DNA from 3 places in the Pedobacter africanus genome. Region 2 is predicted to be linked to each of the others. Evidence: riboswitches for the same ligand, from Rfam matches in the RefSeq annotation. Region 2 holds a riboswitch; each other region holds the start of a gene.
What was found. Region 2 has a riboswitch for cobalamin ahead of B9A91_RS15275 (DUF5074 domain-containing protein). Riboswitches for the same ligand answer to the same signal wherever they lie in the genome.

Region 1: linked by a shared signal. The riboswitch ahead of metE (5-methyltetrahydropteroyltriglutamate--homocysteine S-methyltransferase) and the one ahead of B9A91_RS15275 (DUF5074 domain-containing protein) in region 2 are both predicted to bind cobalamin.
Region 3: linked by a shared signal. The riboswitch ahead of B9A91_RS18340 (TonB-dependent receptor) and the one ahead of B9A91_RS15275 (DUF5074 domain-containing protein) in region 2 are both predicted to bind cobalamin.

The regions. Positions count from the first base shown of each region.
Region 1 is NZ_FWXT01000002.1:97,362-100,646, forward strand. It holds gene B9A91_RS14765 (HAMP domain-containing sensor histidine kinase) at 1-1,323, shown strand, start outside; cobalamin riboswitch at 1,383-1,574, shown strand; gene metE (5-methyltetrahydropteroyltriglutamate--homocysteine S-methyltransferase) at 1,757-3,285, shown strand, end outside.
Region 2 is NZ_FWXT01000002.1:214,788-218,072, reverse strand. It holds gene B9A91_RS15280 (DUF3857 domain-containing protein) at 1-1,052, opposite strand, end outside; cobalamin riboswitch at 1,178-1,369, shown strand; gene B9A91_RS15275 (DUF5074 domain-containing protein) at 1,517-2,620, shown strand; gene B9A91_RS15270 (hypothetical protein) at 2,693-3,285, opposite strand, start outside.
Region 3 is NZ_FWXT01000003.1:270,653-273,937, reverse strand. It holds gene B9A91_RS18340 (TonB-dependent receptor) at 1-1,527, opposite strand, end outside; cobalamin riboswitch at 1,625-1,822, opposite strand; gene B9A91_RS18335 (serine hydrolase) at 1,986-3,167, shown strand; gene B9A91_RS18330 (polyphosphate kinase 2 family protein) at 3,172-3,285, opposite strand, start outside.

The DNA.
Region 1 (3,285 bases), 120 kb from region 2:
ATAGAGCGGGCAGCGATGTATGTGATCTTTGCAGCTTCGGTGTGTTTCCTGATCCTGTTTTCATTTATTGTGAACTTCCCTGGTTTTGTGGCCAACCCGCTGCGCGAATTTGCTGATGCGATCCGCGAGATCAGCCGGAAAAATTATAAACAGCGACTGGAATTTAAAGGCTCTGATGAATTTTCGGAACTGGCAGCCTCTTTTAACCTGATGGCCACCGAACTGAACAAATGGGAGAGCAGTAACCTGGCCAAAATACAATCGGAAAAGCTAAGGATTGAGACCATTATAGAGCAGATGCAGGATGCCATTATCGGGTTAAATGAAAAACAGGAGGTCCTTTTCATGAACAGGGTAGCGGCACAGCTGATGAACTTTGAGCAGCAGCAGGTATTGGGTATGGATGCCATGGAACTGCGGAAAAAGAACGACCTCCTAAACCGCATTTTACAGGAAAATGGGGCAGATAAACCCATGAAAATTTATGCCGATCATAAAGAATCCTATTTCCAGCTTGAACGCAGGGAAATAATAGTACCCAATTATGATGATAATGGCGACAATGCAGTGCTGCAAACCGGCAAAGCCGCGGGACAGGTTTATATCCTTAAAAATATTACCCAGTTTAAAGAACTGGATGAGGCCAAGACCAATTTTATCGCTACCGTATCACATGAGCTGAAAACCCCTATTTCTTCTATTAAAATGAGCTTAAAACTGATGGACGATGAAAGGGTGGGTGCCATGAATGCCGAGCAGAAAGAACTGGTACAGCACATCAGGGAAGATTGCGGTCGCCTGTTAAAGATCACTAGTGAACTGCTTGACCTTGCACAGGTAGAAACCGGGAACCTGCAGCTGAACTTTGTAAAATCTGATCCCCGCAAAATCGCCATTTATGCCATGGATGCTGTAAGGTTCCAGGCCGAGCAGAAATCTATAGAACTGGAACTGGTTTCGAAGAACAACCTTCCTCATGTCAATGTAGATATAGAAAAAACAGCCTGGGTACTGGTCAACTTTTTATCAAATGCACTGCGCTACAGTCCTGAAAAATCAAAGGTCATTGTACAGGTTATTGAAAATGCCGGTGCCATAGAGTTTTCGGTCCGCGATTTTGGGAAGGGGATTGAAGAACAGTATCAGAAACGTTTGTTCGATAAGTACTTCCAGGTGCCAACGGATGGCAATAATAAATCAGGGTCGGGCCTCGGACTGGCCATCTCCAAAGATTTTATTACCGCCGAAGAGGGTAATATATGGGTAGAGAGTGCATTGGGAGAGGGCAGTAAATTTTGTTTTTCATTACCTATAGCATCCTGATGGCTTCTTATAATCAGTTTTTTAGCTTACCTTTGCAGGGATAAGTTCTTTAATTATTTCTTTCATCAACCGGTAATGGTTTTACTTAATTGTAGATTAATAGGGAATCGTGTGTAAATCACGAACTGTCGCGCAACTGTAAGTAACACAAAGAGTTTTTACCCTTAGCATATCCACTGTTCCCCCTGGGGAATGGGAAGGATGGTAAAAATGTTACAAGTCAGGAGACCTGCCCTTACCGAATTGACATTGCTTTCGCGGTTTGAAGCAGAGGTTTTTTGGTGTCAGTCTTTGGTTACTCCCGTCATATTGACGCCAGGAGCTGTTTCCTGCTTAGGCTACATCCATTTTCCTTCTTTTTACTATCGCATCAGCATTGAGATTTCAGCAAAGAGCTTTTAACTGATTTTTTCATCAATTAAAAAGCAAGAAAATGCTAACAAACAATCTGGGCTACCCGCGCATTGGTAGCAAAAGAGAACTCAAAAAAGCCTGCGAGCAATATTGGTCAGGTAATTCTTCTATCCAAAGCCTGGTGCAAACTGGAAGGGACATCCGTAAACACAACTGGGAACTGCAAAAAGCCGCCGGGATTGACCTCATCCCATCCAACGATTTTTCGTATTACGACCAGGTGCTGGACCTTTCGCTCACTGTAGGCGCTATCCCTAAGCGTTACCATGAGGTGATCCTGAACAAGGGCAATTCTGAACTCGACCTGTATTTTGCAATGGCCAGGGGGTATCAGAAAGATGGACTGGACATTACTGCCATGGAAATGACCAAATGGTTTGACACCAATTACCATTACATTGTTCCGGAGTTTACAAAAGACCAGCAGTTTAAACTGTTTTCAACTAAAATCCTGGATGAATACAATGAGGCCAAAAGGCTGGGCATTAATACCAAACCGGTTATTATTGGCCCTGTTTCCTATTTGCTGCTGGGCAAGGAGAAAGAAAGTGGTTTTGAGCGCGTAGATCTGGTAAAAAATCTGCTTCCGGTATACCTGGAAATCCTCAGAAAACTGGAAGAACAACACGTGGAATGGGTACAGTTTGATGAGCCTTTTCTGGCCCTGGACCTTACAGGAAAAGACAAGGCAGCTTATGCTTACGTTTACGCCGAGATCAAAAAGCAGTTCCCCAAGCTGAAAATTTTACTGGCTACCTATTTTGGTGCGTTAAAGGAAAATACAGCACTTGCGGCCTCCCTGCCGGTACAAGCCATACACATAGACCTGGTACGCAGTCCGGAGCAGCTTGAAACTGTACTGGCCGATCTGCCAGATCAGATGAAACTTTCATTGGGACTGGTTGACGGACGTAATATCTGGAAGAATGATTTCAAGGCCAGCTTGTCATTAATTGAAACAGCATTGGATAGGGTAAAGGAAAACAGGTTGATTATCGGTTCGTCCTGCTCCCTGATCCATTCGCCATGCGACCTGGAGCTGGAAAACAATGATAAAGTCCTGACCCCCGAAATTAAGCAATGGCTTTCTTTTGCCCGGCAAAAGCTGGATGAAATAGTTAGCTTGAAGCAAATTGCTGCCAACTACCCCTCAGCAGCTGCTAAATTAAAAGAAAATGAAGCAGCACATCAAAGCAGGAAAACATCGGCCCTGATTCATAAAGCTTTTGTAAAGGAGCGGCTGGCAGCAATTTCAGTAAAAGACGATCAGCGCGGTAATCCCTTTGCCCTGCGCCAGAAATTGCAACAGGAGGCATTGGGACTGCCGTTGTTTCCTACAACAACCATAGGTTCTTTTCCGCAGACATCAGAGGTGCGCAGCTGGAGGGCCAGGTATAAAAAAGGAGAGCTGAGCCTTGCTGAATATGATGCACTGATTGAAAAGGAAACTGAAGAAACCATCCGTTTTCAGGAAGAAGCTGGGATTGACGTATTGGTACATGGCGAATTTGAACGCAACGATATGGTAGAGTACTTTGGGGAGCAGCT
Region 2 (3,285 bases):
TTGGGTTGCCTTTTCAGCTCTGTTTCAAAGTAATTAAAGGCCACAGGTTTTATATTGGTAGATACAAAAGCTGTTTCCCTGGTATACTTTTGAGGTGTGGCTGTAGTACTGATATTGGTCAGTGCTTTTCCTTTTTCGTCCGTTATACGGATCATAAAATTAGACCTGTTCGCATAACTCTCCCCGATCTGAACAAGTATCCTGTTATACCCTTCATTCAATTTTATTGAATTGATATAGGAATCCAGGTCGTTATTTCTCTCTTCGGCTTCGCTAAATATCAATTGGTCATTTACCCAGACCTTAACAGAACCAGAAACACCTGTCCTTAACTGAGCCGTAATACTTGCAGGGCTTTTTACAAAGGTCTGTGCAAACTGAATAGAATTTTTATAGCTGTTATAATATGAAAAATCAAACCATTTGTCTAGCCTCGTATAAGGCACGGTTCTCCAGCCAAACCGCCGGTTGTTTTTCCCGGAAAAACTCGCCTCAAGTTCCGGGTGGTCTATAACATCATATACCTTGTCAAATCCACTGGTAGAAACATTCTCATATTCACCTGTAATTAACCAGTTTTCAAGTTCCCCAAGCTGCGCATAAGCCTTATTTGCCAGTTCATAATTTTTATGCTCCTGGTGATGTTTTCCGATTAGCGAAAAAGCCATTGCGGGCAGCGTTCCGTCAATGTCTTTTCTTTGGGTTAAGTTGGTGTAATGCGACATCTGCGCAGCAGATTTTTTGTGCCCGCTATAATTTGCTGCACTTCCCCATAAGGCAAACAAATAGGGTTCCGGCTTTTTAGAACCTGTATAAAGTTTATTAAGATAGGTAAAAGCCTCATCATTCCGCCTGTCCATCTCCGAGATAAAGCATAGACCTATACAGGCATCATTAAGTGTTTTCGGATCTTTCAGGAGCTGTAAGAACAGGCCACGGGAAGTCTGACGGTCATTTTGAAAAAACTTATTCCATGCATTGTTGACGGTAACCTGCGCACTTAATTTTGTACCTAAGCACAGGGAGAGTATTAAAAGAGATTTAATTTTCATTTAGCGTATAACTGGTTAGAGTGGTTTTATTGTCAATTATAGAAAAAAAACTTTACTTATCTTACTCTGGATGCCTTTTGTTCGGCTTTAGCCAGGTAATTTTTACCAGATGTCCCTTATTTTATTACCTTTGCAACGCTTTTGGTTCCCGGATCTACACCCGGGATTAAAAGGGAATACGGTGAAAATCCGTAACTGTCCCGCAACTGTAAGCGCTTAAACGGTTTTCTAATCTGGCCACTGTTCCACATAAGGTGTAATGGGAAGGCGGAAAACCGGGCGCAAGTCAGGAGACCTGCCTTCAGCATTAATGATTTCATAGCTTTCGGGGATTGAAGCTGGAATGAGAACACGATTGATACTAATAGTAACCTATTGATGCGTTATTGTACTGTATTTATTGCATGTCCGTTCGTTTGCCATTTTTCCGACAGCGCAAACTGTAACAAACAATAAATAAATACATGAAACACTTAAACATTAAACAACTTTTTGCTGCCGGGCTTCTTTTAACTGCAGCCTTACAAGCCTGTAAAAAGGAAAACACTGACCCTACCCCTGTTGATCCGGAAGTGGCCCCTTATGAAAACGGTTTCTTCATCATTGGTGAAGGGTCTATAGGGAAAAACTCTGGCGCTGTTAATTTTTACAGATATGGGGATGATACCGTGGCAGTAAGGGCATATGAGAAAGAAAACCCTGATAAAATATTATCCAATGCTGCTAAAACAAGCACACTGCAATTTGCTTCAGTAATCAATGGCAGCATTTACCTGATGTGTAAAATGAATGGCCCTATTGTGAAAGTAAATGCATTAACCCTGAAAGAAGAGGCCCGTTATGCGCCAGAAACCAGCAACTGGAGAAGCATGATACAGGTGGATGGTAACCGCGGATTGGTAAGTGCAAACGATGGTGTATACCAGGTAGATCTGGCCTCACTTACCATACAAAACAAATTAACCACTGTAGGTGCTGTAAATACAGGCGACATGTGGAAAAATGGCAATTATGTTTATTTACTGCAAAGTAATGGAGCTCAAATTGTCAATGCCGGCAACTATTCACTGGTAAAAAGCTTTTCCAATATCAACCGCGGATTTGCACAAACGCCAAACGGTAAAGTATGGGCCTCTACGGGCAGCCGTCTTATTGCAATAGACAACAACCTGGATACAACCGGTGTAGCGCTTAAAGTAAGTGTTGGCTCATTTGGCCTGGATGCGCCAACCCGCCTTACCGCTTCTACAAAAGAAAATGCTGTTTTTTATCATTCAGGAAAAGCCATTTATAAATACGTAGATGGCAATACCGCATCGCTGGCACAGCCTTTTATTACCATTGCAGAAAATTCCTTTATGGTTTATGGCGCTATCAGGTATGATAAAAACAAAGATTATATTGTTGTAAATGGGATACAAGGCTATGGCGCCGCATCAACCGTTAATTTCCTGCTGATTTACAACGCTTCAACCGGTGAACTGGTTAAGAAAATCAAATATGGCGGAGATGGGGTTACTACTGATTTTACCAAGATCTATTTCCCTAACCTTACAGTTTTCCACTAAATAACCCAAATGAGAAAGGGGCTGTATCATAGGTAAATGATGCAGCCCCTTCTAATTCTAATATGGTCGGATTTAATTCTTCAGTTTCACTACAGGCTTGCCATTTACACATTCTATCTTTTCTACCTGCGATTTGTTCGGAACATAATCAGCCGGTGCTTGCTCGGTAATAATCCTGGCCCTTAACCTATTGTAAAGCGATATTTTTTTCTTAAGTACCGAATAATCCCTGGACCTGAGATAAGGTACATATTCTACGTTTCCTATTCTATCTTTAATTAAAACGGTATAGGTCCAGTCTGCTTCACCGGTGCAGGTCTGCGCATCTATGATAGTTTTTATTTCCTGGTAAGTCTGGTCTGCAAGTGGCTTGGCCTCTTCGATACTGATATTCTGAGAGGTAATCAGTTTGAGGTCAAAGGAATTACAGATTGTTTTTATAGGCTGCTCTGCTATCCAGTAAGACTCAAAGCAAGGATCAATGATAATACCTTGTTTTACCATCGCATCGGTTTGTCTGCGCAGCAAATCAAAATATTCTTTTTTTAATTGCTCAAACCGGGTCAGGTCTGAAGACTTAACAAGATAATAAGCTGCTGAACAGCCCTCAGAAATTTCTTTGACGGCTACATCGTTTAGCTGGGCACAGGGTATACCAGCGCTCA
Region 3 (3,285 bases), on a different contig from region 2:
AGAAAACTGGCTCAGTAGTTTATTTTCAAAGGCCTTAAGATAGGTAAAGCCCAGGTCATACTGTTTAGTATACTCAGGTTTCAATACGACAAACCCATAGAAGGTATAATACAGGTCATTAAATGTCGGCATTCTGAAAATGCTTTTATAAAACGAACGTACCCTGAATTCCTTTTGGTTAAAAGGCTGCCATGAAACCATTACTGTAGGTGTCAATTCTTTTCTGTCCGGATCTCCCGGCCCTTCCCTGGTTTGGTCATATTTAAGCGTACTTAATAAATTAGCCTGGATATCAAACCGGTCTAACTTAAACTGGGTAGCCAGCGCAGTAAGCACCGTATTTCTTATTGGGTAAGCAAAGCGGTAGAGATCCGCATCCAGCTTGTTCCACTGGTAATCTGCCGATAACACAATATCCCAATATTTCGTCATTTCAAGTTTATTGACAAAAGACAGATACACTTCCTGCTGATGATACTTATTCTCTTCAAATCCATTAGTAGTGATTCTCTCTGGGTTCAGATAATGCTGGTAATCATTTGCGTATTTTACCGTTGCGAGCAGGCTGTATTTACCTGTATTTTTTTCGTACGAGGATTGTACAAAAGCGTTCCTGTTCCACATCCTTTGCGGAAATGAAAATACATTGTTTACTATCGCACCAGGCAAACCCTGTTTATCCTTGTAACCATACAGTTTTACCCGCCATTTGCTGCTGTCTGGCAATATCCCGTTTAAGCCAAGCTCTAAACGCATCGCTTCTATATCCCCATCTGTCCTTACCGCGGTAGTATCGTATACCCCATTGGTAGACCTGAATTTGTACCGCCCATGTGCATTTTTATATTCTGCACTAAGCGAGCTGTAAATGCTATTGCTGATTTTGCTTTGCCATAGTAGAGAAGGATTGACCAACCCAAACGATCCGCCTTTTAAAGCTGCACGGACTTTTTGTGTCCTCCCATCAGAAAAATCAGGCTGTTTAGATTTGAGATACAGGGAACTTCCTGAAGCAAAACCTTTGGCCGACTGAAAAATAGAACTCTTTTGCCCGTTGTACAGCTCTATCTCCTCAATGTTGTCCAGCGAAAATTTACCCAGGTCCACTTGCCCGTTCTGTGCATTGCCTATCTGTACGCCATCATAAAACACTGCAGTATGATTGGTCCCCATACTGCGCACATTGATGGTTTTTAAACCGCCAATGCCACCGTAATCTTTTAACTGCACACCTGAGAAAAAGCGAACGGCATCTGCAACAGATAAGCTGTTCAGTTTTTGGAGTTCCTCCCCCGATAAGATTTGTAAAGGTGTAGATGAAGTTTGCCGACGGCTGATCTTTAAAGTCCTGATCTGAACTTCCTTAAGCTGATTCACTTTATCAATAGAATCGGCTTTTTTTGCTTTGGCAGCATCCTGCTGGGCAAATAAAGTTACAGGTGTAAAAAGCCCCAGCCATAATGTGGCTTTAAAAAAAACAGATAAACGAGAATTCATGCCATAAAAGGCATTTGATTTTCTTATCATTTTTGATGTGAGCTTTTACCCACAGCAAACAGTTAGATCAAGGAAATGAAATACAATAAACAAGCACTCACTCCAAGCTTCAATCCCCGAAAGCTATGAAATATTACCACTTTTGGCAGGTCTTCTGACTTGCTCCCGGATATTCTGCCTTCCCAATTATCTTTTCCTCAGATAAAAAGTGGCCCGATTTGAACACCGTTACAGAGCTTACAGCTGCGGGACAGTTACGGAATTACACCGTATTCCCTTTTAATCCCGGCCAGTGCGACCGGGAACCAAAAGCGAGGCAAAGGTACTTAATAATCCGGCCATGAGCAACAGGCGTTTTTGATATATTTTTTAATACCTATATTTAAACTCAATATTCCATTGAAATGAAAAAAACAGCTTTCTCCATAATGTCCTCTATAACTCGCTTTATAATATTCTCTTTCCTGCTTCTGATTAGCTTGAATACCATGGCGCAAAAAACCGACACCCTGCTCATTGAACAATTGATGCGTCAGCATCCCGATCTTTTTAACGGTGTTTTAAATCATCCGCAAAAAAACCAGGTGCAGGTACTTTACACTCAGGTTAACCGCAATACCAAAAAGCAGATCAGCTTTAAATCATTTAGTTATAATCTGGATAACCACCGCTATTTTTACCCGGCCAGTACGGTGAAACTGGCTGCCGTAATTTTTGCACTGGAAAAGATCAATGAAATTGGGGCAAACGACCTGAAGGTTAAGAAACTTACTGCGGCCAGCACCATGATTACAGATAGTGCCTATGCCAAACAAACCAAAGTAACTACGGATACCAGCGCCAGAAACGGGCTCCCTTCTATAGCACACTACGTCAAAAAAATACTGCTCACCAGTGATAACGATGCATTTAACCGCCTGTTTGAATTCATTGGCCGTGCAGAGATCAACCAGAAACTAAAAAAATACGGCCTTAACGATAGCCGCATCCTGAACAGGCTGGCTATTGGCGATGCTGGTGAAACTTCCAAACACACCAATCCGATTAGATTTTACGATGGATCGAAGCTGGTTTACAGTCAGCCCGCCCAATACGATCCTAAAGAATACCCTCTTGTCTTAACCAATACGGTTATGGGCGTTGGATATATAGACAGCGCCGAAAAGCTGGTCAACAAACCTTTTAGCCTGATCAATAAAAATGCGTTCAGCATTTCAGACCAGCAGTCATTGATGAAAAGGCTCATCTACCCGCAAGCCTTTCCCGAAAACGAAAGATTTAACCTGACACCCGAAGATTACCAACTCATCTATACTTATATGAGTAAACTCCCCACAGACAGCGACTACCCGGCCTACAATCCTAAAGAATTCTGGCCAACTTATGCTAAAATGCTCTATTATGGCCGGGAAAAGGATGCTACCATCAATCCCAATCTGAAAATATACAATAAATATGGCGATTCATACGGCTTCATCATAGATAATGCTTACTTCAAAGACAGCAAAAACAAGGTCGAGTTCTTTTTAACAGCCGTAGTCCAGTCCAACGAAGATGGAATCTATAATGACAACAAATACGATTACGATCAGGTATGCTTCCCTTTTATGAAGAACATAGGTCGGGTAATTTTTGACTACGAACTGCAAAGAAAAGCCAAAAAGAAATAAGCCCTTATTGCTCTTTCATTAGCTGTTTTCTGATCTCATCCAGTTTCTCCAGTTCTGCACTGGCCAGTACCGGAAACTTCAGGTCCATCTTTTTAAATACATCTTCCAGGATATGGCT